3 regions of the Glutamicibacter sp. MOO4 genome follow, and region 1 is predicted to be linked to each of the others. Evidence: riboswitches for the same ligand, from Rfam matches in the RefSeq annotation. Region 1 holds a riboswitch; each other region holds the start of a gene.

Region 1 (9,639 bases):
TCTGCTTGGCGAAACTGATCAGATCTTGCGCGCTCAAGGTGGAGTCGCTGGCCCGGATCACGTAGGCCACGGGACGTTCGCCCCACTTCTCATCGGCGATGCCAACGACGGCCAGATCCAGTACCTCGGGGTGGGAAGCCAAAGCTTGTTCCACTTCAATGGTTGAGATGTTTTCGCCACCGGAAATGATGATGTCTTTGGCCCTGTCGCGCACCTGAATGTAGCCGTCGGGATGCATGACGCCTAAGTCGCCGGTGTGGAACCATCCGCCGGCAAAGGCCTGTGCGGTAGCTTCTTCGTCCCGGTAATAGCCGATCATGACGTTATTGCCGCGCAAGACGATTTCGCCCATGGTCTGGGCATCGGCAGGAACGTCGAACATGTTCTCATCCACAATGCGTGCCGACTCCGCGGTGATCATCCCGACGCCTTGGCGGGCTAGCTTGGCCGCGCAGTCGGTCGGTTCCAGCTGATCCCATTCTTCTTGGTATTCGCAGACTGTGTAGGGGCCATACACTTCGGTCAGCCCATAGACGTGAACGACTTCGATGCCCAGTTTCTGCAACTTGGAAATGATGGCCGGGGACGGTGGAGCTCCAGCGGTGGTGATGCGCAGCGGAGCCTGAAGTTGGTGCGCCCGAGTCGAGTCGGCGATGATCGAGCAAACAGTCGGCGCGCCGCACAGGTGGGTAGTTCCCAGGTTTTCGATGGCATCCCACACTGCATCTTCACGCACTCCACGCAGGCATAGATGGGTGCCGCCAACTGCAGTCACTGCCCAGGGTGTACACCAGCCGTTACAGTGAAACATCGGTAGCGTCCAGAGGTATCGGGTCGCTGAGCTAAGGCCTTGATGATGCGCTTCACCCAGAGAGTTCAGGTAGCTGCCGCGGTGCGAGTAGAGCACACCCTTGGGCTTTCCCGTGGTCCCCGAGGTGTAGTTCAAGGCGATGGCAGAGCGCTCGTCCGCGATCGCATAGGGCAGTTTCTCATCGCTGGCGGTAGTCAGCAATTGCTCCAACGTGCCATCAACTTCCACGTTCGGGCGTGGGGAGGTGAACTGATCGTCGGTGATCTCAATCAGTGCCTGCAGGCTGGGGTTTTCGCGTCGCAGGGTTTTGGTGTTCTCCAGTAATTCGGTATCGGCCAGGAGGAGCTTCGCTCCCGAATGATCGATGATGTACTGCAGCTCGTGGGCCGAGAGTCGCGTGTTCAAAGCGATGAGTACACCTCCGGCTAGTGGCACGGCGTAGTGAGCCATCAGCATCTCAGGAGTGTTTGGTGCCAAGACCGCTACTCGGTCACCGGGTTCGATGCGCTCGGCTAGTACTTGAGCAAAACGGTGCACCCGAGTTTCAAATTCTTTGTAGGTATAACTACGAGTCCCATGAATGATGGCGGTTTTGCTGGGGTAGGCCTCAGCCGAGCGTTCAAGGAAACGCAACGGAGTTAGTTCTGAATGGTTGGCCTGAATTTCTACCATGGAGGTATCCTTCAATCATCATCTCTGGCAACGGCGGCAGGCAATGAATGGTGTGACCCATAACACTGCATCTTTTATCGTGGCATGAACCTGAACACCAGAGAAAGAAACCCGGTTTCATTACGGTGGGCGGCCCCAGAAAAGCGTTGAAGCGGCCTTGGTGACCGAGCTGGGCAGGATGTCACCGATAAGCGGATTGCGTTATAGATCACACATCTTCTGAATAATTGACTGCCAGACACCTCGATATAGGCCTATGCGTCGAATGAATCATTGAATATTGCGATTTACGAAGTGATTTGTTTGACGATACTTCGTCATGACCCATATCGTTTTAAACAGAATCAAGAGCATCAGCTATAAGCCCTGGCTTGCTGATCGGCAACCCTCTCTACGGTAGTGGGGTGCTCCAGGTGAGGATTCGGTTTCGCGCTAAATGGTGTTGAAACAAGTACCGCGCACTGCGTGAATGATCAGTGAGTAGTGGATTCGGGGACGCCGAACCGTTTGCTCGGGTCTCTTCAGCGCCGTGGGCAAGACCAGAAGGAATCGAGCCATGTCATTGAATCGTGAACTTGACCCGCTGACGCTCCGCAAGGTTTTCGCTCAGCACCCCTCAGGCATCGCAGCTCTTTGCGCCGAGATTGACGGTGTAAAAACCGGAATTATCGCTTCGTCGTTCACCGTTGGTGTTTCGTTGGAACCTGCGCTGGTGATGTTTGCAGTACAGAAAACTTCTAACACCTGGCCCAAATTACGCGAAGCTGGCCATATTGGCGTCTCAGTGCTTAGCGACCGCAATGGGGGAGTATGTGCGCAGCTCGCCTCAAAGACCGGCGACCGCTTCCGCGGTGTAGACACTGCCGTCACTGATCAGGGTGCGCTGTTTATCGAAGAATCCACATTGTGGCTGGAGACTTCCATCTACAACGAAGTTGAAGCTGGTGATCACTGGGTCGTCTTCTTGGAGGTGCATGGGCACCACGCCTCCGAACATTCGCCACAGATCTTCCATGATTCACGATTTCATTCAATCCCAGTTCCTGAACTCGTCTAATACTTCAGCTAGCTAGTTGCTCAAACGCTCCGGAAGGAACACATGGTGTTCCACCCGGAGCGTTTTTGCGTGACGGCAGCATTTTGATGATGTGGTGAGTTATCCACGGGGACAAAAGATGTCTTGGGGGCAAAGAAATGTGGACGACGTCGTTTTTGAGGGTCAAGTTAACCGCTTAACCTACGGTGACTAAGGGTTTTAGGAGAATCTCACTATCCACAGGGTTATCCACACGCCTGTGGGTGATGTGTGTAGAACTCTGTGCATATCGCTAATAACCCCGAATTCCGGGTGCTTTTGGCTGTTGATAACTCTGCGAAGGGTGCCGCAACCTTCAACAAAATATCTTTCTGTCCACAGCTGTGTAAACGCAAACACCCAAGTCAAAACATATTACCGAATGGTAATAGTTATTAATCCACAGGGTTCTCCCCAGTTAGTGAACAGGGCAGTCCACAAGTCAGGCCATGTTATGCACAGGCGCTGTGGATAACGAGGTTTACGTGAGCAAATAACGGTCTTAGTGTTGACTTTGGGACAGAAATATCCACAGACGCTTTTCAGTTGTCGGTATCGACTGACATGATGGAGCGTTGCCATCTGGCAAGGAAGTTTTTCCCAGCGGTTCAATAGGGATGGAAGTGGCTGTAATGAGTGCTGAGCCGGTTTACGAGGCACGGGAATCCGACGCGGGGCGCAAGCCGCCACAGGACATCGAGGCGGAAATGTCCGTGCTCGGTGGCATGATGCTCTCCAAGGACGCCATTGCAGACGTAGTTGAAGCGCTGCGTGGCACCGATTTCTATCGTCCCGCTCACGAATCCATTTACGAAGCAATCATCGATCTTTATGGTCGAGGAGAACCAGCCGATGCGGTGACCGTTGCTGACTTACTGACCAAACGTGGAGAGATCTCACGTATTGGTGGCGCCGCATATCTGCACAACCTCATCCAGCAAGTCCCAACGGCTGCGAATGCTGGATACTACGCAGAAATCGTACGAGAGCGCGCGGTACTTCGTCGTTTGGTGGACGCAGGTACCCGCATTGTTCAGATGGGTTACTCGCCAGACGGTGAAGTTGATGCCATCGTCAACGAAGCTCAGGCCGAGGTCTACAAGGTTGCCGAAAACCGCAGCAGTGAAGACTACGTACGGCTTTCGGACATCATCGAAGGCACCGTTGACGAAATCGAAAACGCAGCCAACGCGGGCGACGGCATCACCGGCGTACCTACCGGTTTCTACGAATTTGATGAGCTGACCCAGGGTCTCAAGGGTGGTCAGATGATCATTATCGCTGCTCGTCCCGCCGTCGGTAAGTCGACCTTCGCACTGGACTTCGCACGCTCTGCAGCGATCAAGAACAATATGGCTACCGTCTTCTTCTCCTTGGAAATGGGTCGCAACGAGATCGCGATGCGCCTGCTTTCGGCAGAAGCCTCCATCCAGCTTCAGGACCTGCGTAAGGGTTCGGTGGAAGACTCGCAGTGGACCAAGATTGCAACCACCATGGGTCGCTTGAACGAAGCTCCACTATTCATCGATGATTCGCCGAATATGTCCATGATGGAAATCCGCGCCAAGTGCCGTCGACTCAAGCAGCGCAACGAGCTGCGCATGATTGTTCTTGACTACCTGCAGCTGATGAGCTCGGGCAAGCGCGTTGAATCCCGTCAGCAGGAAGTCTCGGAGTTCTCGCGTAACCTGAAGTTGCTGGCCAAAGAACTCGACGTTCCGCTGATTGCACTGTCTCAGCTGAACCGTGGTTCCGAGCAACGAACCGACAAGAAGCCAATGATTTCCGATCTTCGTGAATCGGGCTCGATTGAGCAGGACGCCGACATGGTTATCTTGCTGCATCGTGATGATGTTTACGACAAGGAAAACCGTCCGGGTGAAGCTGACGTGATCATCGCTAAGCACCGTGCGGGTCCAACTAAGACCATCACCGTAGCCTTCCAGGGTCACTACTCGCGCTTTAATAACATGTCCTCAGAGGGCTAGTCCCAGCCAGATTCGATTTGCTGGCTATAGTGAGTTCCATGATTGCTTCTTTGCAGGCTCTGCTGTGGGGTACGGTGGCCGGCTCGGCACTCTTGCTGGGTTCCGGTGCGGCCTGGTGGTTCAAGATCCCAAAAGTTTGGGTCTGCGCGATCATGGCTTTCGGCGCCGGAGTATTGGTCAGTGCGCTGAGTTTTGAGTTGGTGTTAGAAGCCTTCGAAACCGGTGGCCTGCTAGCTACCATCGCTGGCGTGCTGGTAGGTGCCGGACTATATTTCTTAGCCAATCGACTACTGGATTGGCGAACGAAAAAGCGTCAAGCGAAGTCAGGCAATGGCAGCCAAGGTGAATCTTCAGGCACCGCCCTGGCGGTTGGTGCACTGATTGACGGTATCCCGGAGTCGGTGGCCTTGGGCCTGACTGTGGTTACCAGTGCGAGCATCAACCCAGCCATGCTTATCGCCATCTTCATCTCGAATGTTCCCGAAGGTCTGGCCAGCACAGCTCAAATGAAGGACGCCGGCCGCCAAGGCAAAACGATTGCCGCGCTATGGGGATCCATCGCAATTTCTTGTGGGCTGGCTGCCTTCTTTGGCGCACTTGTTATGCAATCCATGCCTGGGCAGGCTCTGGCTTTCGCTACAGCAGTGGCCGCAGGTGGCATCCTGACCATGATTGCCGACTCGATGATCCCTGAAGCCTATTCCGTTGAGCATGACTACACCGGGTTGTTGGTTACCGCCGGTTTCCTCTCGGCTTTTGCCTTGCACGTGCTAGGTGGCTAACAACAAGCTGGCAAGATTGGACTATGCCTTCAAACCGTAGTCCCCGCCTGCCTGGGCCCACTACAGAATCGATCTACGCACCGCAGTATCTTGCCACCACCATCGGCATGTTTATTCTGGTGTTCCTTGTTGCCTTTGAATCTATGGCGGTTAGCGTTGGCTAACCTGTTACGCTGTGACTCTTCGAAACCTGCATCAGTCCCAAGTTTGGGCGCATGTTCGGATTTATAGAAATACAGCTGGAGCTGTTTCAAGAATCAGTCCTAGGGGCTTTGTCTGCCATTTTGTTGATCAGCGGTGACAGGAGTAGGTATCCCAGGGTTGCGGTGACGGAGGCTATCATCGCCGCCTGATATTCGGTCATTACCATCCGGTAGCAGCCGAGCAGGACGACAAACGACAGAAGCGTTTGTAACGCTTGGGTCGCGACTTTGCTTGCGCTACTAAATACTTTGAGTACGATTCGATCGGATATTTCGCCTAGAACCAGAATGACCAAGACAAAAACTATGGTCAGCAGTGGCGACCAGAGAAGTATGCCATGTTTAGGCGCACCTAGTTGAGGGAACCACAGCGGTATGAAAAACCCAACTAGTACGGGCAGGCCAGCTATAAGGGTTACGAGCGATAAATAAAGCCCGAATCCCAATTTTTCTGACGTCTTCAGTGTGTTCATTGGTACCTAACGTTATTGGGCCTGCTTATACCCCTGCAAAGATGACAACCCAAGTCGCGGTCGCTGCTGCTACGTCGTAAGGGATGCCGAGTGCCATAAGGCCGGTGATGATGGGTCCTTCTTGCCAGTTTTCGAGATCTTCGAGAAAGTTGGCAATTTTTTTCGCGTAAGGGCGCATAGCTTTGGGCAGCTTATCGGCGCTGTATCGAAGTGTAACGAGTAATGCTTTTTTGGCGAGCGAAGTCATGATGTTTGCTGGCTTGGCGACACTGATTGGCCCTGATTGTTGTGCTGCCATAGAGTTTGCGATTCGTGCCGAAGTCGCATCGGAGGCAACGGAAGCGCGCTTTGCAATTTCTTTCCAGTCACTTGCTGTCAGTGATATTGAAGTGCTTGAAACGTTCTGGATTACTCCCACTGCCTTGGTGGACGGAGCCGAGGGGGATGCATTTGCTGCTAATGGAGTCAGTACCAACGCTGAAGAGACTGATACGGCTGCGGAGATGCGAAGAACTTTTGAATTGAACATATAAATCCATCCTTGAGTAATGAAAGTGCGGGCACAAATGACTTTATTATCTATCTCTACCCACTGTAAATACTACTTTTGTAGGATGCCTGCCGACACGATGATCCCTGAAGCCTATTCCGTTGAGCATGACTACACCGGGTTGTTGGTTACTGGCGGTTTCCTCTCCGCCTTCGCCTTGCACGTGCTAGGTGGCTAACCACAAGCTGGCAAGATTGGACTATGCCTTCAAACCGTAGTCCCCGCCTGTCTGGGCCCACTACAGAATCGATCTACGCACCGCAGTATCTTGCCACCACCGTTGGCATGTTTATTTTGGTGTTCCTTGTTGCCTTTGAATCTATGGCGGTTACCACCGTCATGCCGTTGGTCAGCGAACTACTGCACGGGCAACGCTATTTTGCGTTGGCTTTTGCCGCTCCGATTGCCAGTGGCATGCTGGGCATGGTCGCAGCTGGCGAGATTACCGACCGCTGGGGACCAAAGTTTCCCCTGCTGTTCAGTGTCGCGATCTTCTGTGTGGGCTTGGTAGTCTGCGGTTCGGCGGCGAACATGCAGGTGCTTATTGCAGGTCGCATCCTGCAGGGCATTGGTGGTGGCGCCATTACCGTCGCCATTTACGTGCTGATTGCACGCGCCTATCCCGGACACTTGCACTCTAAGATCTTTGCGTTGTTTGCTACCGCTTGGGTGCTGCCGGCGATGATTGGTCCGTGGCTGGCCGGTCTGATGGCGGTGCATCTGGGCTGGCGCTGGGTCTTTTCTGGTGTCGCCGTTTTGGTGGTTGTAGCTTTCTGCGGGATCATTCCCGTGCTCAGAACCCTGGGATCCGTACGTAACGAAGAGCTTGGCCCGATCTCGATGAAGCGCCTTGGTTTGGCAGGTCTCACCGGTCTGGCGGTGATCTCCATGAACCTGTTAGGAAATTCGCGCAGTAGCTGGTCACTGGCCGGATTGGCGTTGGCTCTGGTGGTGGCACTTGTGGCGATTCGCCCGTTGTTGCCCGTCGGTACCTTCACCTTGCGGCGCGGTTTGCCAGCCACCATCATGACCCGGATCTTTGTCACCGGTGCCTTCTTTGGTGTGGAGGTCTATCTTCCCTACCTGTTGCGTCAGGACTACCAGCTTGCCCCGGATAAAGCGGGGCTGATTTTGACGGCTTCGGCTTTGTTCTGGTCGGTAGGTTCGTGGTTGCAAGGCAAGCTGGGGGAGAGGATCCAAGCCTCAACCTGCATTACCCTCGGGGCAGTGGCGGGCGCTGTGGCCATAGCCACCGCCCTGGCCACCGCAATCTTCCACCCGCCGGTAATCGTGTTGGTGTGCGGTTGGGCCGTGGGAGGTTTTGGTATGGGGATGATTTTTCCGCGGCAAAACGTCAATATGTTGGCACTGTCAGCCAAGGACGAGCAAGGGTTTAACTCCTCGGCGATGTCCGTGGCAGACTCCCTTGGCAATGCCGGTGCCACGGCGATTGGCGGCGTGATCTTTGCGATGGCAGCTATCGGCACGGGATTCATCTCGGTCTTCAGCTTTAGTTTGCTGCTGATCCTGATCTTGATCATTATTTCTGGGCGCACCAAGGGGACCGCCACCGCGGTTGACTACTAATCGCGCGGCAAAATTTCCAGGTGGGCTTTTGTAGGCTCAACCAGATGCGCGTCGTAGTCGCTGTGCTTGGCCACATAAGCCTTGACGTAGGGGCAGACCGCTACGATCTTAGCGCCACTGGCAATGGTGTTCTCCAAGGCGTATTTCACCATCACGCTAGCTAGTCCCTGTCCACCGTATTCTTCATCCACGGTGGTGTGGAAGAAGATTCGCTCAACGCCGTCGGATCCTTCAAAGTCGCGGTAGTGCGCCTCGCCGATCAGCTTGCCGTCATCATCCAGGGCGAAGCGGCGACGCTCGGGCAGGAATACTGGTTTGATCTCACTCATGGGTGGTGTCCTTTGATTTAGGCAGGGTTTACCCGCGGGCGCAGGCGAACGGTAGGTAGGGCTGGGGCCGGTAGTGCTGCTGGAGTATTCGGCGGGAAGGGGCCAAAGCGGTCCTCTGAGGTGTCTGCTGGTTCTGCGCCAATTTCTGCTTGCCACTGAGCACGGAATGCGAGGACTTCCTCGTGGGTGCGTCCCACGAAGTTCCACCACATCAAGATGTCTTCATTCAACGGCTCCCCGCCGATGAGCAAGGCTAATACCGGTTCATCGCCTGAAACCAGGCGCAAGGTTTTACAACCGGCCCGGACAAAGCCGAGGTCACGCGGGGCCAATGGGTGCCCGTTGACCTGCAAGGAACCCGAGTCTAAAAGAATTCCGTGCTCAAAATGCTCCGGGACCAGAACCTCGATTTCGGCGTTCGGCTCCAAACGTAGTTCGGCGCCGCCCAGCTCGGTGTGAGTTGTTACCGGGGAGGCCGAGTGCTGTCCGGAAATTTCGTAGCTGCCCAGGAAGACTGACAGGCTCCAGCCTTGACCGAGCAATGGCTCAGGCCGGTAGTTCTCAAAAGTAGGGTCCATGTTCCTGGCCTGTTCCGGCAAGGCAACCCATAACTGAGTACCGTGCAGGGTGGCGGTGTCCTCGGTGAGAATTTCGGAGTGGCTGATGCCGCGCCCGGCGGTCATCAGGTTGAGTTCTCCGGGACGTACCGTTGCCTTAAAACCAGCTGAATCTAGATGGTTGATTTCACCGGTGAACAACCACGAGACTGTTTGAAGTCCGGTGTGCGGATGGCGAGGTACGTTCATTCCACCGGTAACTTGGACATCATCTGGACCGTAGTGGTCCAGAAAGCACCAGGCTCCGATGAGGCTACGCTGTTTTTGCGGCAGGGTGCGGAAGACGGTCATTGCCCGAGGCCCACCCAGAGGGACTTCGCGAGGTGTCAAGATTTCAACTTCAGCAGGGGATAGGGCGTTGCTGCAGTCGATTTCTTCTGGGCTTTGATCGAGGTTGCTCATGAGCCAAGGTTATTCACTGCGAGGGGCTTTGGCCACAAGCAACCCGCGCTCCGGGCGGTACGATCGAATCACCGGTATTGCCCCCATTCAAGGAGTTTGCAACAACGTGGACAGCGCTATTCTTCCGGAAGATGATCTTCTCAAGCTGGA
Region 2 (9,639 bases), 680 kb from region 1:
AATGACCAGGTCGCCGCCGTTACGTTGGGGCTGTGTTGTCATTACTTGTTCAATCCCTGGTTGGCGCGGAAGTCGCTGATCAGGCTGATTAGGTCGTAGGTGACGTGGCTGGCGGCCACACCGGTCAGTTCGGCGTGGTCGTAAGCTGGGGCGACCTCAACAATGTCGGCGCCGACGATCTTCAGTCCGCGCAACCCGCGCAGGATTTCCAGTAGCTCACGGCTGGTGATGCCGCCGGCTTCCGGGGTTCCGGTGCCTGGTGCGTGGGCTGGGTCAAGTACGTCGATGTCCACCGAGATGTACAGCGGGCGGTTGCCGATGCGCGCACGCAGCTTGTCAACGATTTCACGCACACCCTGGTAGTACACGTCCGAGCTGGTCACGATGCCAAAGCCGAAGCGCTTGTCATCCTCCAGGTCCTTCTTGCCGTACAGCGGGCCGCGAGTACCCACGTGGCAGATGGCTTCGGTATCCAGAATGCCTTCTTCTACCGCACGGCGGAATGGGGTGCCGTGGGTGTACTCGGCACCAAAGTAGGTGTCCCAGGTATCCAGGTGAGCGTCGAAGTGCAACATAGCCACCGGTGCACCGGCACGCTCGGATGCAGCGCGCAGCAGTGGCAGTGCGATGGTGTGGTCGCCACCGATGGTGACCAGGGTTGAACCGTCAGAAGTTAGCTCCAAGGCTTCTTCCTGAATCGTTTCGATAGCTTCATTGATGTTGAACGGGTTCACCGCGAGGTCACCGGCGTCAACTACCTGGCTCTGAGCAAAAGGCGAGGTGTCGGTGGCTGGGTTGTAAGGGCGGATCAGGCGCGAGGATTCACGGACGTGGTTGGCACCAAAGCGTGCACCTGGACGGTAGGAAACACCGGTATCAAAAGGCACACCAATGATCTTGATGTCAGCGCTCTGGACCTGGTCCAGACGCGGCAGACGGGCGTAGGTACCGGCGCCGGCGTAGCGAGGGATCATCGCTGCATTGATTGGCCCCAGCTTGCCGTTTTCCTCGATGCGAACTTCTTTCATGCTCTTGCCCTCCTGGCACTTATTCGGCAACTTCCATAGTTGCCTAATATGAAACTTACGTTTCCCATTATGCTATTTTGTTGGCGAGGTCACGTCAAGACTCAGAGCACCAAAATAGTGACTATGACGCGAATTCCGGGGCAAAAGACAACAAAAGCCGTAGCCCTACAAGGGGCTACGGCAGCATTTGACGATCCTGAGCACTGAAGGCAGAACGTCTAAAAATTCTATTCTTGGCGAAGGTACTTCCTGGTGGCTTTGATCATTGCTCGATCCAGCTCGTGGATTGCCACGCAAAAGCCGGTGGAAAGAATGAGAGATTTGAGCATAAGTTCACCGGGATCATCGGCCACGTAAACCAGCTGAATTGGACCCACAAGAACGAGAAGAACCACCGTCCAGACGGCATATGGCCAAGAAGTATGGGCTTGAGCCATTTGAGGGAAGCGTGCACGCCGCCGGATGGTGCGCATTCCGATTATCACAATCACCACAGCGATGATGACCGCGCCGATGAAAAAGAAGTTGCGCTGGGTACGAATCCACGTCAAGGTGGTGCCCGCGAGTAAACCAAGGAACACCGAAGCCCACCAGCCGATGGAGCGTAGCTGGTTCTGGGTGCCAGTTGTTTCGCTAGTACTCACGCCACTCCTATCGCTCGCCGCACCATGTGCGTACGGTGAACACACCTTTTTAGAATACGCGCTTGAACGCATCGGCACGAGTAAGGCTCCCCGGTTAGAGGATCAAGGTCCACGTCACCAAGGCCACTTCATCGGCTTCATTTTCCCAGCTATGCGGCTCGCGCCCTGGGAAGGTCATAGTGTCTCCGGCTTGGAGTTCAACGCGTTGATCCGGCAACACTAAAGTGAACCTCCCCGAGATCACATGCAAAACTTCCAGTTCACAGTCCACCGAATACAGTTCGGCTTCACCAACACCCTTGGGCGCGATTTCAGCGCGAATCATCTGAACCCGCCTTTCGCTACGCGGTGTCACCAATTGCTCAGTGATTCCTTCTCCGCCTAGGGACACCCGTGGCGCTTCGGCCAATCGCACCAACATCGTTTCAGGCACTTCAAATAGCGTTCCCACTTCAATGCCGAGCACTTCGCATAGTTTCAGCAGCGTTGAAACCGAAGGGCTGGTCAGATCTCGCTCAACACGCGAGAGAAAGCCCTTGGTCAATCCGGACAGTTCAGCAACCTGGTCGATGGTCATCCGCTGCCTTTGGCGCACCCCGCGTAGCCGTGAACCAATATTGATTGCAGCACCGGTTGATTCCACGGGCAGGGTCTTCATATTTTTGCTCCATCGCCTCTGTTGTTCCGACGCACTAGGCGTCTTCCTGCCATTTGCCTAAGTCAGCAGGCAGGTTTACCAATAGTAAACAGACCCTAGCTGGGGTGCGTCAAATATGTCGCACACCACAACAACTGCTGTTCGCTGAGCAGCCGGCTGATTACACTCGGCATATGAAGAACAGCAAAGAGCTTTTGCGTGAATACCTCAACGACGCCCGCAACGCGGTGATCTATAAAGCTCAGGGACTGAGCGATCACTTGGCCCGCAAGCCACTGACGCCCACCGGCACGCATGTTCTTGGCGTAGTGCATCACTTGGCCATCACCGAATACGGATACTTCGGCCAGTGCCTGGGCCGAGAGATCAACAACCCTTATGTGCAAGAACTCATGGACTCCGACGATCCGCAAGCCGACTTTTTACCGCCAGCACACTTCACCGCCGGCGACATCATTGATTTTTATCAACAGGCGGTCGCATTCTGCGAACAGAGCATCGCGTCCCTGCCATTGGATGCACCGGCCGAAGTGCCATGGTGGATTCGCCGCCGGCACACCACCTTGGAACAGCTCATGATTCATATGATCGCTGAAACCTCCCGGCACGCCGGGCACCTTGATATCGTGCGCGAACAGCTTGATGGCTTCACCGGTCTTCGCCCCGAAGCTCCCAACCTTCCCCCGTATTCCACAACCCAGTGGGAACAGCAGTACACGAAGATCAACCAGCTGTCCCAGACGCTAGACGCTGGGTCCAGCGCGGATGAAGGAAATATTTCAGGCTAGGACTTCACTGGCTTACTTGCACGGGAGTAGCATCGCAAGTGTTGCTTCACGAGACACGGCGTAAAGCTCCGACTTGCCGTGCACCAACCCCAGATTCATGGGTGGTTCGGATGACGAAGCGGTCCGTTCACAATTTTGTGGCCGGGCAAGAACTCAGTGAGAGCGCATCCCATGGCATATTCCGTCCTGCCCATCATCGACCGCCAAACCGGACAAGTTCAGTTCAAGGTCCAGGGCCAATGGCACATTCGATACGTGTGCGATCCAGCTCGCTTAGAATTGCTCATCGTCCGATCCGCGCGCCGCCCGATCTTTGAACCGGCGACCTCGCAGCTAGTACTTTCCATTGCTAGCTCCGGTCAGCCCGAGGGGCAGAGCATCGCTTTTAGTCTTGCCAAATTCCCAAGTCTGAGACCGCTGTCTAAACTGGGTAGCTGATCCGTTATCTGCCAAGAGAGCTGAATTCGAGATGCCGAACCAGTCAGCAACCGAACCTACCCGCGCCCAAATCCAACGTTGGCGCAAGTATCTGGCCGACGAGGTCGCTGAAGGTGCCATCTATCGGACCCTAGCCCAAAAGAAAACTGGGCAAGAGAAGCAAATCCTTCTAGGTCTGGCCGCGGCCGAAGCACGCCATGAGGAACACTGGCGACAAAAACTAGGTGTCCACGCCAAGACGGTCCGCCCCTCCTTGAGGCGCACCATCTTGCGTTTTTTGGCGCTTAGCTTCGGTTCGGTGTTCGTTTTGGCTATGGCACAGCGCTCTGAGAGCAGCTCCCCCTACCGCGATGATCAGGACGCGACCGCGCAAATGGCCGCCGACGAAGAGGTCCACGAAGAGGTAGTGCGTGCTTTGGCCACCGCCGGTCGCGCTCAGCTTTCGGGCAACTTCCGCGCCGCCGTATTTGGCGCCAATGACGGTCTAGTCTCCAACTTGGCGCTCATCATGGGTATTGGCGCCACCGGCGTTTCTTCCACTTTTGTCTTGTTCTCCGGCATTGCCGGGCTGCTGGCCGGAGCATTATCGATGGCCGCTGGCGAATTTGTTTCCGTGCGTTCTCAACGAGAGTTACTCACCGCATCCCGGCCTACCCAGGTCACGCTCACCGCGGCCCCCGATCTGAATCTGGATGCCAACGAGTTGGTACTGATTTACAAGGCTCGCGGAATGAACGATGAAGATGCTGAGCATCGCGCTGCCGAACGCATGGGCCTCTTCACCTGTGATTGCAACCCAGCCTTCTCGCTGAACCCGGAAGAGCGTTCCGAAGAGCTGGAGAATGAACATGAGGAGCTCGGCTCGGCCACCGGCGCCGCCGGCACCTCGTTCCTGCTCTTCGCTTCCGGTGCGGTCATCCCGATCCTGCCGTATATCTTCGGCATGAGCGGCCTGCCTGCCGTGATCCTCTCGGTGGCCCTAGTCGGAATTGCTTTGATGCTCACCGGCGCTATCGTAGGTCTACTCTCCGGAGCGTCCCCGATGAAGCGTGGGCTGCGCCAACTAGCCATCGGCTGGGGAGCTGCGGCAGTGACCTACTGCTTGGGACTCATCTTCGACGTACAGCTGGGCTAGAGCCAAGGAATTATTTGTCTCACCAGCGGGTACGCCGGCGTAGCGTGCTCATAGAACCAATAAATTCCATCGCTTCTTCGGCAGTATCTACCAGCGCAATTTTCTCTTCCATGACCCGGTCTGCGGCCAACGCCTTGAGCAAAGGCCAAGCTGGCATAGTTTCAGTCCAGTACTCGCGCCCTAGCAAGACCATGGGCACCACACGCGCGCCGGTGGCGTAGTAGTTTTCGCAGGCGTCTTGGAAGATTTCCTGCACCGTACCTGCAGCACCCGGCAGAACAATTAGTCCCCCGTTAGCCTGCTCCAACAAAATCGCTTCGCGAATAGAGTTGGTGAAAAATTTTGCGATCTTTGTTGCAAACAAATTCGGTGGCTCATGGCCATAGAACCACGTCGGCACACCTAATGACTGGTGGGTGCTCGGGAATCGATCACGAACGGCGAGCGCAGTGCGAGCCCACTGTGTGCGCTGGTGAATCGCATCTGGAGCCGTGGCGAGCATCTGCAACGCAGCGTCGACATCTTGTGGATCATAATCAGCCAACCAAGCACCGAGGTTGGCCGCTTCCATCGCCCCCGGTCCCCCGCCGGTAGCAACGGCACATCCTGCCCGAGTAATCAGTTGGCCCAGTTCCACGGTCTGCGCGTAGTGCTCAGATCCGCGGGTCATCGCGTGCCCACCCATCACACCAATCAGCGGTGAGTCTTTAAAGGCCCCATCGTAAACTTCGGATACCAGAGCTTGAGAGATCTGGTAATCATGGAAGGTGGTCGCCATGGCACTGTCGTTATCGGTGACTTCAGGTGTGCTGTGTTGCTGAGAGTAGGCGTAGATCAGTGCGTCCGGAACTTGCTCATAGGGCTTGTCATCAATGCCTGCGTATAGTTCGGCGGCCGTATATAGGTCCCGCTCACTGGTCTGAAAAGGTAGTTGCGTGCCTGAAGACATGCACAGTCCGCCGGTGGCCTGAACCAGTTCACGTCCCGCGGGTGAATACTGGCAATCAATAAATATCGCCTCGGACAGGTCCAGCGAACGCAGTATGGAATCGCGCTCACGCAGATCTAGTCGATGCACCCGCCACCCGTATCCTCGGGCATGGGGATTAGCCAAGGCTTCAGCAGCTAATCGGTCAAATTCGATCAGTGAAGTGATGTTCACCGCGCGCGCCGGAAGAAAAGGCCAGATATGGGACATGCGACAACGCTACGTCATACATAGGGATTATTCACACAGGGGCGCTTCAACTTTCACCACGGGCCGGAACGTGAAACGATGAGAGGATGAGTAACTCTGTTCCACCAACCATAGACGCCCGCCACTTGTTGGCCTTCTTGGGCGATGTTCCTTTCTTTTACGGAAAGAACTTAGCCGCTGAAGAAAATTCCGTGGTTGACGTGGAATTCGACGAGACGACTGGACAGATCGAGGGCACCGTACGAGCCGCCGATGAAGAGTTCTCGCCGATGATCCAAGTGCAGCAGGTCGATGATGAATGGAAGATCGAACTGTGCGAATGCTCCTGTGACAAGCCAGGCATCTGTGCACACATCGCAGCGCTAGCGATTGTGTCGAACAAGATTGCTTCCATGCCACGCCTGGTTCCTGTTGCCGAAGAAAAAAGCTCGGCTGCTTGGTCTCAGCAAATCGGGTCTTGGTTTGAAGAGTCAGAGCCCGGTCCAGCTGACGGATTGCTCGGTTCTCAACATGATCCAGTAGTGGCCATGGGTCTTCAGTTCATGCTCTTTGACTCGAAGAACACCACCCAGCAACAGCAGTGGATGCCTACTGGAACCATTCCGCATCCCACGCGCAACAAGCGTTTCCGTTTGGGTGTACGCCCCATGGTGCGCAATACCGAAGGCCGCTGGGTTCGCGGCCAGTTGCGCTGGACCACCCTAGGTTTCAAAACCTACGGCTGGAATCTCTTGCGCTCACAGCATCACTGGTTCACTCGTTTTGCTTCCATGGCCCGCAGCGACACCCAGCTGCAGTTTAAGGTTGATGAAGATTGGCTATTCATGGACGAATACGCCTCCGACCTGTTGTGGCCTTTGCTTGACCAAGCACAAGAACTTGGCATCCCTTTGATCTCAACACGCAACGAACAGCGCATTCGCATCGTCGACCCTGCCGCATTTAGCATGCGAGCCTCACTGGACGAAAAACAGTTGCAGCTCGGTGGTGTCCTGCACATCGACGGTCAGGATCTACTTCTGGATGCCGACTCCCCTAGCGGCGTCATTGCTGATCACGGTTTTTACGCTCAGCTTGGGCAGCCAGATGAAATTTGGCTGGCCCCAAGCACTGAACCCATCGCCGAGGCTCACCGCCGCTGGTACGCAGACCGCCGGCAGGTTGCTGTTCCAGTCGCAGAGATTAATGACTTCTTCGAATCGGCCTACCCTCGTTTGGCACGTCGTTTTGACCTACGCAGCGCCAGTGAAGAGTTGCAACTTCCTGCGTTGAAGCCACCTTTTGTTCAGGCCACCGTCACCTACAAACGCGATCTGAATGAGAAGGGTGAGCCAAATGATTCGGCGACCCTGGATTTCCAGGTCCGCTACCCGGGTGTACCGGATCATCACGAAGTTTATGATTTTGAAGCCGAAGAAGAACTTCGAGCAGCCGTGGATGAAGTCTTCCAGGAGCATACAGGAAACGGCAATCCTGATCTTGCACCCAAGTTCTACTCGGGTGAATCGGTCATTACCTTTGTCTCCGAAATTCTGCCTGCCATCGAACAGCTTCCAATGCTCAAGCTGCTTGAGAAGGGAACACGCCCAGTCTTCCGTCAGCTGCGTGAACTCCCCCAGCTGAAAATCAATGCGGTAAATCATGAGCGCACCGACTGGCTGGATTTAGGCCTGCTGATCACCGTTGGTGACCACGCAGTTCCTTTCTCGCAGATCGTCGAAGCGATGAGCAACGGCCAGATGAAGATCAAGCTGCCCGATAACACGTGGTTCTCCTTGGACCAACCGCTCTTCGCTAAGCTCAAGGCATTAGTCGATGAGGCGCAGGCCCTGAACGACAAGCCAAAAGAAGGCGACCTGAAGCTTACTGTCTTCCAGATCTCCATCTTTGAAGAACTTGATGAGCTCGCCGAAGGTATCGATGGCGCAGACATGTTCATTGCGCGCATGCGATCCCTGCTCAGGGTTGCCGAGGGAGATCAAGCTGAGGTCCCTCAGTCGCTGAATGCGCAGCTGCGCCCTTATCAGGTTGAAGGCTTCCGCTGGCTCAGTCGCCTGTATGAAGGCGGTTTCGGCGGGATCCTGGCCGATGACATGGGTTTGGGTAAAACCCTTCAGACCATCGCCCTGATCTTGCACGCGCAAGGTTTGTGGGACGATGAGCAAGCGTGCGCCCAGTTGCCGGCAGCGCAGCGCGAGCGTGCACCGTTCTTGGTTGTTGCTCCGAGCTCGGTGGTCTCTAACTGGGAAACCGAAATCAACAGGTTCGCTCCGAGCTTGCGTGTGGTGAGCATCGAAGGAACTATGAGCTCACCGCATCAGCTGCGCGACTTGGCTCAAAACTACGACGTCATTCTCACGACCTACACGTTGCTCCGCCTCAACGATGAGATCTACGAGGGCCAGCGCTTCGCCGGGTTGATTCTTGATGAGGCCCAGTTCGTAAAAAACCGCTCCACCAAGGCTCACCGCACCGCGGTCAACCTCCAGACTAATTTTAAGTTAGCTGTCACCGGTACCCCGATGGAAAACAACCTCTCTGAGCTTGGCGCGTTGTTGTCTTTGGTAGCTCCGGCGCTGTTCTTGAACACCAGTCGGTTTAACCGTCAGTTTGCCCGTCCAATCGAGGTCCTGGGCGATAAAGACACCTTGGTGCTGCTACAGCGTCGTATCAAGCCGTTCATGTTGCGCCGCACCAAGGAATCTGTGGTTCTGGATCTGCCTCCTAAACAGGAGCAGCAGCTGTTGGTTCGTCTCTCCGACGAGCACCAGCACGTTTACGACACCCACTTAAACCGTGAGCGTCAGAAGATTCTGCACCTGGTTGAGGATCTGGATCGCAACCGGTTCACCATTTTCCAGTCGTTGACCCATCTTCGTATGTTGGCACTTGAACCATCGCTGGTTGATCCCGAGCTTGCCGATGTCCCCGGATCCAAGCTGGAGGCACTCTTTGATCAGCTTGACGATGTACTCGGCGAAGGACACCGCGCCTTGGTCTTCAGCCAGTTCACTTCCTACCTGAAGGTGTTGGCCGACAAGCTCACTGAGCGTGGCGTGAACTTTGTGTATCTCGATGGAAATACGCGCAATCGCTCCAAGGTCATTGATCAGTTCAAGGAAGGCGAAGCGCCACTGTTCTTGATTTCGCTCAAGGCCGGTGGTTTCGGTTTGAACCTCACCGAGGCTGACTACTGCTTCTTGCTTGACCCATGGTGGAATCCTGCGGTTGAAGCTCAGGCGATTGACCGTACTCACCGTATTGGCCAAACCCGCCAAGTGATGGTCTACCGGATGATTTCCCAAGGCACCATCGAAGAAAAGGTTGTCGCTCTGCAGGAAAGCAAGCGCAAGCTCATCTCAACAGTGATGGATGAAGCCGATGGGTTCTCTAAAGCACTGACCGCTCAGGACATTAGAGGGCTGCTCGAGTAACAGGTTGATTAAATCTCTCGGAATAGGGGCCGACTGCTAGCCAGACACGATATATTCGTTATGACGGTTGATGTGCGTTATTCCACACATAGTGCACCCAGCGGTTACTGGCCTGAGCGGCTCCTCGTTCAGGCGAAACGAACGATGAAGGCGGTAATAACCGTGTCCCTGATTAAATCGGAGACGATCAGTACCCCCGATGATGACTGGATGCGCGCATCAGTCAGTACTGAAAAAGATCGTGTGGTTATCGAGGCAGGACAGGAACGTTTGTCCTTGGAAAACGATCGCCTGTTGGAAAAAGTCCATCAGGTTT
Region 3 (9,639 bases), 770 kb from region 1:
GTTCGGCGGGCATACTGCAGCCAGGGTAGGAGCAGCCTCGGTAGGCGGCCCGGATCGCTCGGCCTTGGGCTTTGGAGAAGAGCCGTTGAGTTCGACCGAGGTCCAAGGGCAGAGAAGCGCCATTGAGTACTAGCGGGTAAATGCCGGCGGTACACAGCGCGGCTCTGGCTTCACCGGGCGATAACGGGATTCCGCTGGAGGTGACGGCGAAATCTTGTGCTTGGCGTTGCATCTTTTCCCAGTTCATCACGATGCTCACCTGCGCTGAGCCGAATCCCGGTTCAGGCTGCGAATCAGTTGTCCGGTTGGTCATGAGTAGGGCCATCAGGCCGATCAGCCGTCGTCGTTCGGGCTTCATCTCTTCCCACGGAGCTGCGGGTTCCGGAGTTTGTGAGTCGCTCGAATCGGCCGGTGCGTCGTCGGGATCCTCGCTGTCACGATCTTCGTCCGGATCGTCGCTGCCCGGATCGTCGTCCGGATCGTCGCTGCCCGGATCTTCGTCCGGATCGTCGGCGGCGGGTGAGTCGTCCGGACCCTCGTCGTCCGGGCCGGAGCGGTTTCCACCCTTGGCCCAGTCGGGCATTGTTTCTTCGTCGTCCCAGTCGCTGCCCGGCTCGCCGGTGAATTGAGCCTCGGAGTCCTTTAGACGCTCGCGGTTGCCGGCCACGGTGGCAGGGTTATCCACCTTGGCAAAAAATGCCTCAATGAACGCGGCGTGCGAGGGCAAAACCCGCAACACATATTCCACGAGTCCCTGGCGCGTGCCCCGTTTGAAGATGCCGATGCATTCAAGCAGGGCTTTAAGTGGGCGCTTGCCGGATTTCACTTCGGCGACAAGGTCATTGATATGTTTGCGGGCCGACTTGGGTTCGGCGTTGAGGAAAGCAACGGATTTGGCTTGGAGCTGGCGCAGTTTGTCCCGGCCGGCTTTGCCCTCGCCCATATCTTTGCGGGCCGAATGCAGTTTGCTTGCCGTTGCGGCAACGAGCCGCGGGTCCACGGTAGGGTCGGTGAACGTGGCGGCGAGTTCCGGCAGCCACGGATCGAGCTGTTGGCCGGCCTCATCAATCCGGCCAATGAGACAGTCGGCTTGGACCAACCGGTCCCCTGCGGTGCTGCGCGGTATGTCCAACCAGTCATGCATCAACCCGCGGGCACTCTTAAAATGGGTGCGTCCGGCGATGGTGCGGCCATGGGTGGCTTCGATCTGTTCCAGCGTGGGGTTGGTGCCGGCGTCGGTGATGGCTTGAAAGGAGGCTTGATCAAGTTTGTGCGCGCCGGTGCGACGAAGCGCGTGGGCGGCGTGAAGCTGTGTGCGCGATTGCTGCTGGCCGAGGTGCTCGGTCAAGAGTGCAAAATAGGCCGCGTGGCCGGCGGTCAGATCTGTCTGGGACAACACAGTAGTAGCGCTGGCGGTCAGTTGGGCCGCCGTGGCCAGATCTTTGAGTGCTTGTGCTGTGTCCATGGAAACGAGTTTGCCCCGCAGCTACTGATCTGCGGGGCAAACTCGGTCGGGCTGTGGATAGCTGTGGATATTTACGCGGTAGCGAAAGCGGATGCGCTCTGGCGGGTTCCCTGGGTTACGGGCTTGGCCGCGGATCGCGAGGCGTTCGACGCTGCGCGGGCGGCAATCAGCCCACGTTCCAGATCGGCGATCAGATCTTCGACCTCTTCGATGCCCACCGAGAGGCGGACCAGGTTGGCCGGGATCTCCAGTTCGGTGCCAATCAGCGAGGCGTGGGTCATTTCGCGTGGATAGCAGACCAGCGATTCAACCCCGCCTAAGGAGACCGAGAGCTGGAAGTACTCCATGGATTCAGCGAAGGCGCGAGCGCCGGCTTCATCGGTGAGCTGCAGCGAAACAATGCCGCCAAAACCGCGTTGCTGGCGCTTGGCCAGTTCGTGTCCGGGGTGAGTTTCCAGCCCCGGGTAGTACACGCGGGTGACCTCGGGCTGAGCATCAAGCCAGCGGGCCAGCTTATCGGCGGTAGAACAGTGACGTTCCATGCGCAGGCCCAGGGTTTTCAGTCCGCGGGCGGCCAGGTAGGAATCCTGCGGTCCGGCCACCGCACCGCCGGCAAACTGCTGGTAGCCGACCGCTTCGGCCAGGGACTGGCCGCGGAAGAGGTGATCGGCCACAATTACCGCACCACCGAGCACGTCGGAGTGCCCGCCGATGTACTTGGTGGTGGAGTGCACCACCGCGTGCGCGCCGAAGTCCAACGGGCGCTGTAGATAAGGGGTAGCGAAGGTGTTATCAACCACCAGCAGCGCACCAATTTCCTTGGCCAGCTGGGCCCAGCCGGCTAGATCGGCGATGCCAAGTAATGGGTTGGACGGGGTTTCAACCCAGAGCAGGGCGGTATTGGGCTGCAGTGCAGCTCGCACCGAATCCAAGTTGGTGATGTCTACCGCCGAGGAGGTGATGCCCCATTTGCTGTGCAATTTGGAGATCAACCGGTTGGTGCCGCCGTAACCGTCGGCGCCCAGAACGATGTGATCGCCCGGTTCCAGCACGGCACGCAGCAGCGCATCTTCGGCGGCGATCCCTGAGGCGAAGGCAAAACCGGCCGCGCCGTTTTCTAGGATGGTGAGCTGGTCTTGGAAACCGTCGCGGGTGGGGTTGGAGCCGCGGGAGTATTCGTGCCCGGATCGCAGTACGTTAATACCGTCTTGGATGAAGGTGCTGGTCTGGTAGATCGGCGGAACAACCGCGCCGGTGTGTGGGTCTTTTTCCTGGCCTGCGTGTACGGCCTGAGTGTTGAAGCCAGTCATCATGCTCCTTGAGTTTGTGGGGCCAGGGCCCGGTTTAGTGCATTATCAAGCGCACGGTTCAGGTCCGCGAGCAGATCCACAGGATCTTCAAGCCCGACCGAAAGGCGCAGGGTGGAGGCGTTCAGGCCAGCGTCGGCCAACTGATCGGCCGAGAGCCGGCAATGGGTCATGGTGGCCGGGTGTGAAATCATCGTGCGGGTATCCCCCACATTCGCGGCCAAGCTGATCAGTTCTAGCCCATCAATTACCGGGGAAACCAGCGACGGGTGCGCCAGCTCGATGGCCAGCACGCAGCCGGTGCCCTTGGGAGTGAGCTGTTGGGCCAAGGTGTGGCTCGGGTGGCTGGACAGCGACGGGTGGTGGATGGCCGCGATGCCCGGGTGGCCGGAGAGCTCTTGGATCAGGGTGCTCACGCTGCGCTGTACATGCGCTGCACGCACCGGCAAAGTTTCGATGCCGGCCAAAATGCCTTGGGCGCTGGCCGGAGCTAATGCCGGACCTAGATCGTGCAGGAACTTGGAACGCACCAGCATCGCATAGGCAGCAGAGCCGTGGCGTTCGAGCAAGGAAGTATTGTTCAACCTCACTCGTGGGGCGGCAATCTGTGGCCAACGCAGCGGATCGGAGAAGTCGAACTTTCCCGAATCCACCACCACGCCGCCTAGTACCGAGCCATGGCCGGCCAGACCCTTGGTAGCCGAGTGGACCACAATATCCGCGCCAAAATCCAGCGGACGGAAGTTCAACGGGGTGGCCAGGGTGTTATCCACGACCACCGGGATGTTGTGCTCGTGGGCGATCGCCGAAATGGCGGGAAGATCGGCCACCGTGCACAGCGGGTTGGACACGGACTCTAGGAAAAACGCGCGGGTCTCATCCTCGATGGCCCCGGCCCAGGCTGCCGGATCGGCTTGGTCAACAAAGCTGACGCGGATGCCAAAGTCGGCGAAGGAGTCGGTCAGTAGGTCCACCGTGCCACCGTATAACGAGGAAGACGCCACAATGTGCTTAGGTCCCTGGGTCAGCGCCAACAGGGACAGTGAAACAGCTGCCTGTCCCGAGGCGGTGGCCACCGCTTGAGCTCCACCTTCCAGCGCGGCTACACGCTGTTCGAGGATTGAAACGGTGGGGTTACCGGTGCGTGAGTAGGTGAACCCGGACTGGCGCAAAGCGAACTTTTCGATCGCTTCAGCATGGGATTCAAATTGGTACGCTGCGGAGTTATGTAGTGGTGGCAGCATCGGGCGGAAATCTCCGCTTGGTCGATACCCTGCGTGGACAGCGTCGGTTCCTTGGCTCATAGCTCCTTCTCGTTTCCTAGCGAGGGAGTGCACCGAAAGATGTAACCCGTACCAAAGCCCGAACACTGACTTGGTACGAGGCACAGTGCGCTTAAAAGCGTTCGGAACTGCTCCATCGTCCCTGGCATTAGCACCTTTCGGTTTCCCGATGGTTGCTGCGACGTCTTCGAGCCAGATCTCTTAGTCGCTCTTGATGGTTTGTTGTTCTTCCATGGTTCGATATCTGCCCCGGGCGGCGCAAGCGGCATCGGGCTCACGGCTTCATACAAGGTCGCCACGCTTCATATGTCGCCAAGTTGTCATGATGACACGGGGTTTACGACCTGTTTATGACGCGCCACTTTGAGCATAATCCGCGGAATCTAGCAGTTTTGCCCTGCTAGTGTGACGACTCGAAGGCTAGAGATGACACACTGTTACGGTTTTAGCCCAGCACCTCAACGTCAAAGCTGGCGACCACCGCACGCACTTCTTCCAAATAAAGTTGCGCTTGATCGGTGAGCGGGATCCCGGCGTGGTCGATCCAACCGATCTCGATTCGCTCGTCGATGGACAGCGGGATGGCAACGATGGAGGGATCAAGCTCGTCGCTGATGATGCCGGTGGAGATGGTGTACCCGCCCAAGCCGATCATGAGGTTAAAGATCGTGGCGCGGTCCGAGACTTGAATTTCGCGTTGGCTTGAACGGGTGGAGAGCACCTCTTCGGAAAAGTAGAAGGAGTTGTTTGCACCCTGGTCGAAGGTAAGCCGCGGCAGGTCCTCGAGGTCTTCAAGCGTCACCTGTGCACGCGAGGCCAGCGGGTTGCTGCGTGAAATAAAAATATGCGGATCGGCCAGGAACAGCGGATGGAAGACAAGCCTGGATTCGCGCAGCAGCTTGTCGATCACTTTGCGGTTGAAGTCGTTGCGGTACAAGATCCCAATGTCGCTGCGTAGGGTGCGTACGTCCTCGATGATTTCCTCGGTGCGGGTCTCCCGGAGCGAAAATTGGTACTCCTCTGCGCCGCTGGCCTGAACCATGCGCACAAAGGCGTCAACCGAAAACGAGTAGTGCTGCGTGGAGACACCAAGCAAGCGCCGCGCCGAAGGCCGGCCGAGGTAGCGATGCTCAAGAAGCTCCACCTGCTCTAGGACCTGGCGTGCATAACCCAGGAATTCTGCCCCCTCGGGGGTGAGCGTCACTCCCCTTGCCGAGCGGACCAGCAGGGTGCGTCCCACTCGTGCTTCGAGCTCTTTCATCGCTGCGGACATGCTGGGCTGTGCGACGTAAATTAAGTCGGCGGCACCGGAGATGGAGCCCTCGGTAGCGACCGCGGTGAAGTAGCGAAGCTGTTGGAGTGTTAAACCGCTTGTTCCCTGAACCATAGATTGAGTCTATATGAATCCATAGTTATATCGAGTTACCTGATATCAATGAAGACCCTGCATGATGGACGCATCGACTTACTTTCGGCCTGCCCAGGCCCTCATCACAAGATTGGCCGCCATGGCAGACGAGTTCACTTTCAGCATTAGCACCACCAAATTCGACGAGAATTACACTCCCTGTGCCACCTCGCGAGTGACCACAAACTTCGCAAATCTGGCCCGTGGTGAGAATCGCCAACAGAACCTGCGCAACGCCCTGACGATGATCAACCGTCGCTTCAATTCGCTGGCTCACTGGGACAATCCTGCCGGAGATCGTTATGAGCTCGAACTGGAAATCATCTCGGCCAACGTGCATTTTGCCGCCGAGAATGAAGAGCAGGATTTTCCGCTTCTTGAAGTTCTAGACACCATCGTTGTCGACCGCCTCACCGGTACCCGTAGCCATGGCATGGTGGGCAATAATTTCTCTTCTTACGTCCGTGATTATGACTTCAGTGTGGTGCTTCCGGCGGCCAGCAACGGCTCGGGTGCTCCTAAGTTACCTGAAGATTTCGGCGACCTTCACGGCCAGCTCTTCCAGCATTTCTTGGATTCGGAAGCCTACCAGCAGCGTTTTAACCAGTTGCCAGTGGTCGCCATCAGCGTCTCCACGTCCAAAACCTACTACCGCACCGGCAATAGTCACCCGGTCCTTGGCTTGGAATACCAGCAGGACGAGAACTCCCTGACCGATACCTACTTCGGCAAAATGGGTTTGCAGGTGCGCTACTTCATGCCTGCAGGTTCCGTAGCTCCACTGGCTTTCTACTTCCGTGGCGATCTACTCAATGACTACACCAACCTGCAGTTGATCAGTCTGATTAGCACGATGGAGACCTTCCAGAAGATCTACCGCCCCGAGATTTACAACGCCAATTGTGCTGCCCCGTCGGTCTACCGTCCAAGCCTGAGCGCTCAGGACTTCGCTCCGACTCGGATCGACTACGACCGCGAAGAACGCACCCGACTCGGAGCTAGCCAGGGTAAGTACACGCAGGAGCACTTCATCATCCCTAATCAAGAATTGCTCAACCAATTTTCCGCCACCTGCCCAACTCCTGTCGCCTGAGAATCGAAAGATAAACGATGACTTCAAAGCTAATTCCAACCTCAATCGTCGGCAGCCTCCCCAAGCCTTCATGGCTGGCCCAACCTGAGACCCTGTGGTCCGATTGGAAGCTCCAAGGTTCCGAGCTGAGCGAAGGAAAGCAAGATGCCATGCGCGCTGCCGTACTGGAGCAGACTCAGCGTGGCATCGACATCATTAGCGATGGCGAACAGACCCGTCAGCACTTCGTCACAACCTTCATTGAGCACCTGAGCGGTGTTGACTTTGAAAAGCGTGAGACCGTGCGCATCCGCAACCGCTACGACGCAAGCGTGCCCACTGTTGTTGGTGCAGTAGAGCGAAAAAAGCCAGTATTTGTTGACGATGCAAAGTTCCTGCGTTCATACACTGACAAGCAGATTAAGTGGACGTTGCCTGGCCCAATGACCATGGTGGACACCTTGTATGACGCTCACTACCAGAGCCGCGAAAAATTGGCCTGGGAGTTCGCTACCATCCTGAATCAGGAAGCCAAGGAACTCGAAGCCGCTGGAGTGGATGTCATCCAGTTCGACGAGCCAGCGTTCAACGTCTTTTTTGACGAAGTTGCTGACTGGGGCATTGCTGCGCTGGAGCGCTCATGCGCAGGGTTAAAAGCTGAAACCGTCGCTCACATCTGTTTCGGTTACGGCATCAAGGCTAATAATGATTGGAAGGCCACCCTCGGCGCTCAGTGGCGCCACTACGAGAAGTCCTTCCCACTGCTGCAGGCTTCAACCATCAACACCGTATCTTTGGAATCGCACCACTCCAACGTGCCGATTGAAGTCGTTGAGATGGTCCGTGGCAAGAAGGTCATGCTCGGCGCCATCGACGTAGCCAGTGAAACCGTTGAAAGTCCAGAAGAAGTCGCTCAGACTCTGCGCAAGGCGTTGGAATTTGTGGACGCGGACAAGCTGATTGCCAGCACCAACTGTGGCATGGCACCGTTCCCTCGCGACACTGCGCTGGCAAAGCTCAGCGCTTTGAGCGCCGGAGCGTCCATCCTGCGCGAGGAGCTCGTCGGTGCCAGCGTCTAAGGTCACCATCGACGCTACCGATTCGCTATCCGCGGATGACTTCAAAGCTGTCTTCCGCGGACACCCGGGTGGTGTCAGCGTCATTACGGCAGATGCTGGCGACGGGCCCGTTGCGCTCACTGCCACCTCGGTGGCATCAATCAGCGTTGATCCACCGCTATTGGTCTTTTCGATCTCGGCGTTATCTTCGGCTGCCGACGTTCTTTCTCGTGCGGCAACGATCGTCGTTCATAGCCTGGATGTGCACGACCTTGAGGTTGCCAAACTGGGTGCAACCAGCGGCATTGACCGCTTCGCACAGAGCCAGTCGTGGACACGTTTAAGCACCGGCGAAACGGTGTTTGACAACGTTCGTGCGTGGGTCCGCTGCGATGTTATTCAACGGATTCAGGCCGGAACTTCCACGGTGATTGTTGCCCGCGCTCTGCAGGCGCACATTGAACGTGATGCTCAGCCGGGCGAACTTGGTGACGCGTTGGTTTACCACAACCGTTCGTGGCATCACCTCAACGAAAATTCACGCCTAAACGGTTAAAACTCTTCGGCCGCCGTCTCATAGACGGCGGCCGAACGGCTTTAGCTGGTCCAATGTCTCTTTGCGTTAGTGCTTGGTCGACTTTCGACGGCCGAGAGCAACAAAGATCACACCGGCAAGGGCCACCAGCAGCCCCGCTACTCCAGCGGTGACTCCGTCAAAGCCAGTGTTCGCCAGTACTGGTGTTGCGGAGTCGGCGCTCTTCTTTGTGTCGTGCTTCTTAGCCGAAGGCGCTGCACTGACATCCCCGGCAGGCTCGATTTCTGCGCTAGCCGACGCAGATTCACTCTCCGATGGAACCATCTCCTGATCAGTTTGTGGTTCGTCGATATCATCGTCTTCTTGCTCCGGCTGGATCCCGAAGAACAATTCAAGGTAGTACGCTCGCAGTTCGGGATTATGGGCAAAGACTTCTTCGAGGAACGCCTGGAACTCAGTGGCGTCTTCATCGCTTTCGATACTTTCGGCGATGAATGGCAGCATCAGGTCAAGCAGTTCGAGGCCTTGGTCGGTGCTTAAGTAAGCTTCCCACTGGGCTTCATCCCAGTCGAAGCTTTCCTCGGGAAGAAGGTCGGTAATGGACTCCCAGAAAGCCAGCTCTTCGTCGGAAAGCTCGGATTCTTCGTCCCAGATGTCATCTTCAGCAAACAATTCGTCAAGAAGACGGTTCATCTCCTGCCCGGCTTCAGTTTGCTCGAAAGCTTCCCATTGAGCTTCGTCCCAATCCTCGCTGCCCTCAGGCATCAGAGCATCGATTTGGGCCCAGCGAGGGTCTTCGTCCTGGTCTGCAACGTCCGTTGGCGTGCTCGTGGACTCTGCTGACTCACTTGCTTCGGCGGTAACCTCCGTTGTGGCTTCGGGCTCCGGGGCCGACGAGGATTCTGCCACCATAGGCTCAGATTCGACGGCCACATCTGACTGGTCTGCTTGGGTTTCCGAGGGCTCGGGTGTCGGGGAAATAGCAGGTTCTGACGTTGCAACCTCGACAGGCTCTTCTACATCTGGAGTCGCCTCTGACTCAGTCGGAACGACGGCCGCTTCTGATTCGATGACTTCTTCTACAGGCGATTCCGGTGCAACAGTAACGACGACTGGCTCCGTCGGAGAGTCAACTGACGCTGAAGATTCAGCTGGACTCGAAATGGCCTCGTCCGTAACCACTTCTGCATTTGCTGCCGGGCCACAAAGCACCAATCCTGAGATTAGTACAGTGGACATTGCTGCCGCGCCTAATTTAGTTTTCAATTATCCTGCTTCAAAGGGTGCGAATCGGCGTAATGCATCACGTCATCATGAATCATGAATTTGCAAATAAATACATGCTGACCTGTGCCGATAGATTGATGATTGAATCTAATGTAGCCCATTAACTGAAGAACCACAATGGAATTTTCTCACAAATCGCTAGGGGCAATCGCCGAATCAATGACTGTCTATTCGGCTTTTTGTCCACGAAGCAGTTCTTGTATTTCGGCGGTCACGGCATTTAG

What was found. Region 1 has a riboswitch for S-adenosylmethionine ahead of AC1Z3F_RS13675 (flavin reductase family protein). Riboswitches for the same ligand answer to the same signal wherever they lie in the genome.
Region 2: linked by a shared signal. The riboswitch ahead of AC1Z3F_RS00480 (hypothetical protein) and the one ahead of AC1Z3F_RS13675 (flavin reductase family protein) in region 1 are both predicted to bind S-adenosylmethionine.
Region 3: linked by a shared signal. The riboswitch ahead of AC1Z3F_RS00875 (O-acetylhomoserine aminocarboxypropyltransferase/cysteine synthase family protein) and the one ahead of AC1Z3F_RS13675 (flavin reductase family protein) in region 1 are both predicted to bind S-adenosylmethionine.

Annotation. Positions count from the first base shown of each region.
Region 1 is NZ_CM167800.1:2,920,770-2,930,408, reverse strand. Features, by position in the region: gene AC1Z3F_RS13680 (AMP-binding protein) at 1-1,483, opposite strand, end outside; SAM riboswitch class IV at 1,826-1,943, shown strand; gene AC1Z3F_RS13675 (flavin reductase family protein) at 2,040-2,540, shown strand; gene dnaB (replicative DNA helicase) at 3,191-4,546, shown strand; gene AC1Z3F_RS13665 (ZIP family metal transporter) at 4,585-5,328, shown strand; gene AC1Z3F_RS13660 (hypothetical protein) at 5,352-5,492, shown strand; gene AC1Z3F_RS13655 (hypothetical protein) at 5,579-6,004, opposite strand; gene AC1Z3F_RS13650 (hypothetical protein) at 6,030-6,251, opposite strand; gene AC1Z3F_RS13645 (hypothetical protein) at 6,250-6,537, shown strand; gene AC1Z3F_RS13640 (MFS transporter) at 6,756-8,141, shown strand; gene AC1Z3F_RS13635 (GNAT family N-acetyltransferase) at 8,138-8,470, opposite strand; gene AC1Z3F_RS13630 (pirin family protein) at 8,488-9,489, opposite strand; gene AC1Z3F_RS13625 (MarR family winged helix-turn-helix transcriptional regulator) at 9,488-9,639, shown strand, end outside.
Region 2 is NZ_CM167800.1:93,707-103,345, reverse strand. Features, by position in the region: gene AC1Z3F_RS00505 (thiamine pyrophosphate-binding protein) at 1-42, opposite strand, end outside; gene speB (agmatinase) at 42-1,028, opposite strand; gene AC1Z3F_RS00495 (hypothetical protein) at 1,256-1,672, opposite strand; gene AC1Z3F_RS00490 (helix-turn-helix domain-containing protein) at 1,767-2,330, opposite strand; gene AC1Z3F_RS00485 (DinB family protein) at 2,504-3,118, shown strand; SAM riboswitch class IV at 3,163-3,276, shown strand; gene AC1Z3F_RS00480 (hypothetical protein) at 3,290-3,556, shown strand; gene AC1Z3F_RS00475 (VIT1/CCC1 transporter family protein) at 3,588-4,691, shown strand; gene AC1Z3F_RS00470 (LOG family protein) at 4,711-5,889, opposite strand; gene AC1Z3F_RS00465 (DEAD/DEAH box helicase) at 5,976-9,323, shown strand; gene AC1Z3F_RS00460 (hypothetical protein) at 9,486-9,639, shown strand, end outside.
Region 3 is NZ_CM167800.1:185,033-194,671, reverse strand. Features, by position in the region: gene AC1Z3F_RS00885 (HNH endonuclease signature motif containing protein) at 1-1,465, opposite strand, end outside; gene AC1Z3F_RS00880 (cystathionine gamma-synthase) at 1,537-2,775, opposite strand; gene AC1Z3F_RS00875 (O-acetylhomoserine aminocarboxypropyltransferase/cysteine synthase family protein) at 2,775-4,076, opposite strand; SAM riboswitch class I at 4,186-4,276, opposite strand; gene AC1Z3F_RS00870 (LysR family transcriptional regulator) at 4,501-5,442, opposite strand; gene AC1Z3F_RS00865 (putative oxygenase MesX) at 5,564-6,556, shown strand; gene AC1Z3F_RS00860 (methionine synthase) at 6,574-7,614, shown strand; gene AC1Z3F_RS00855 (flavin reductase family protein) at 7,601-8,149, shown strand; gene AC1Z3F_RS00850 (hypothetical protein) at 8,216-9,367, opposite strand; gene AC1Z3F_RS00845 (hypothetical protein) at 9,583-9,639, opposite strand, start outside.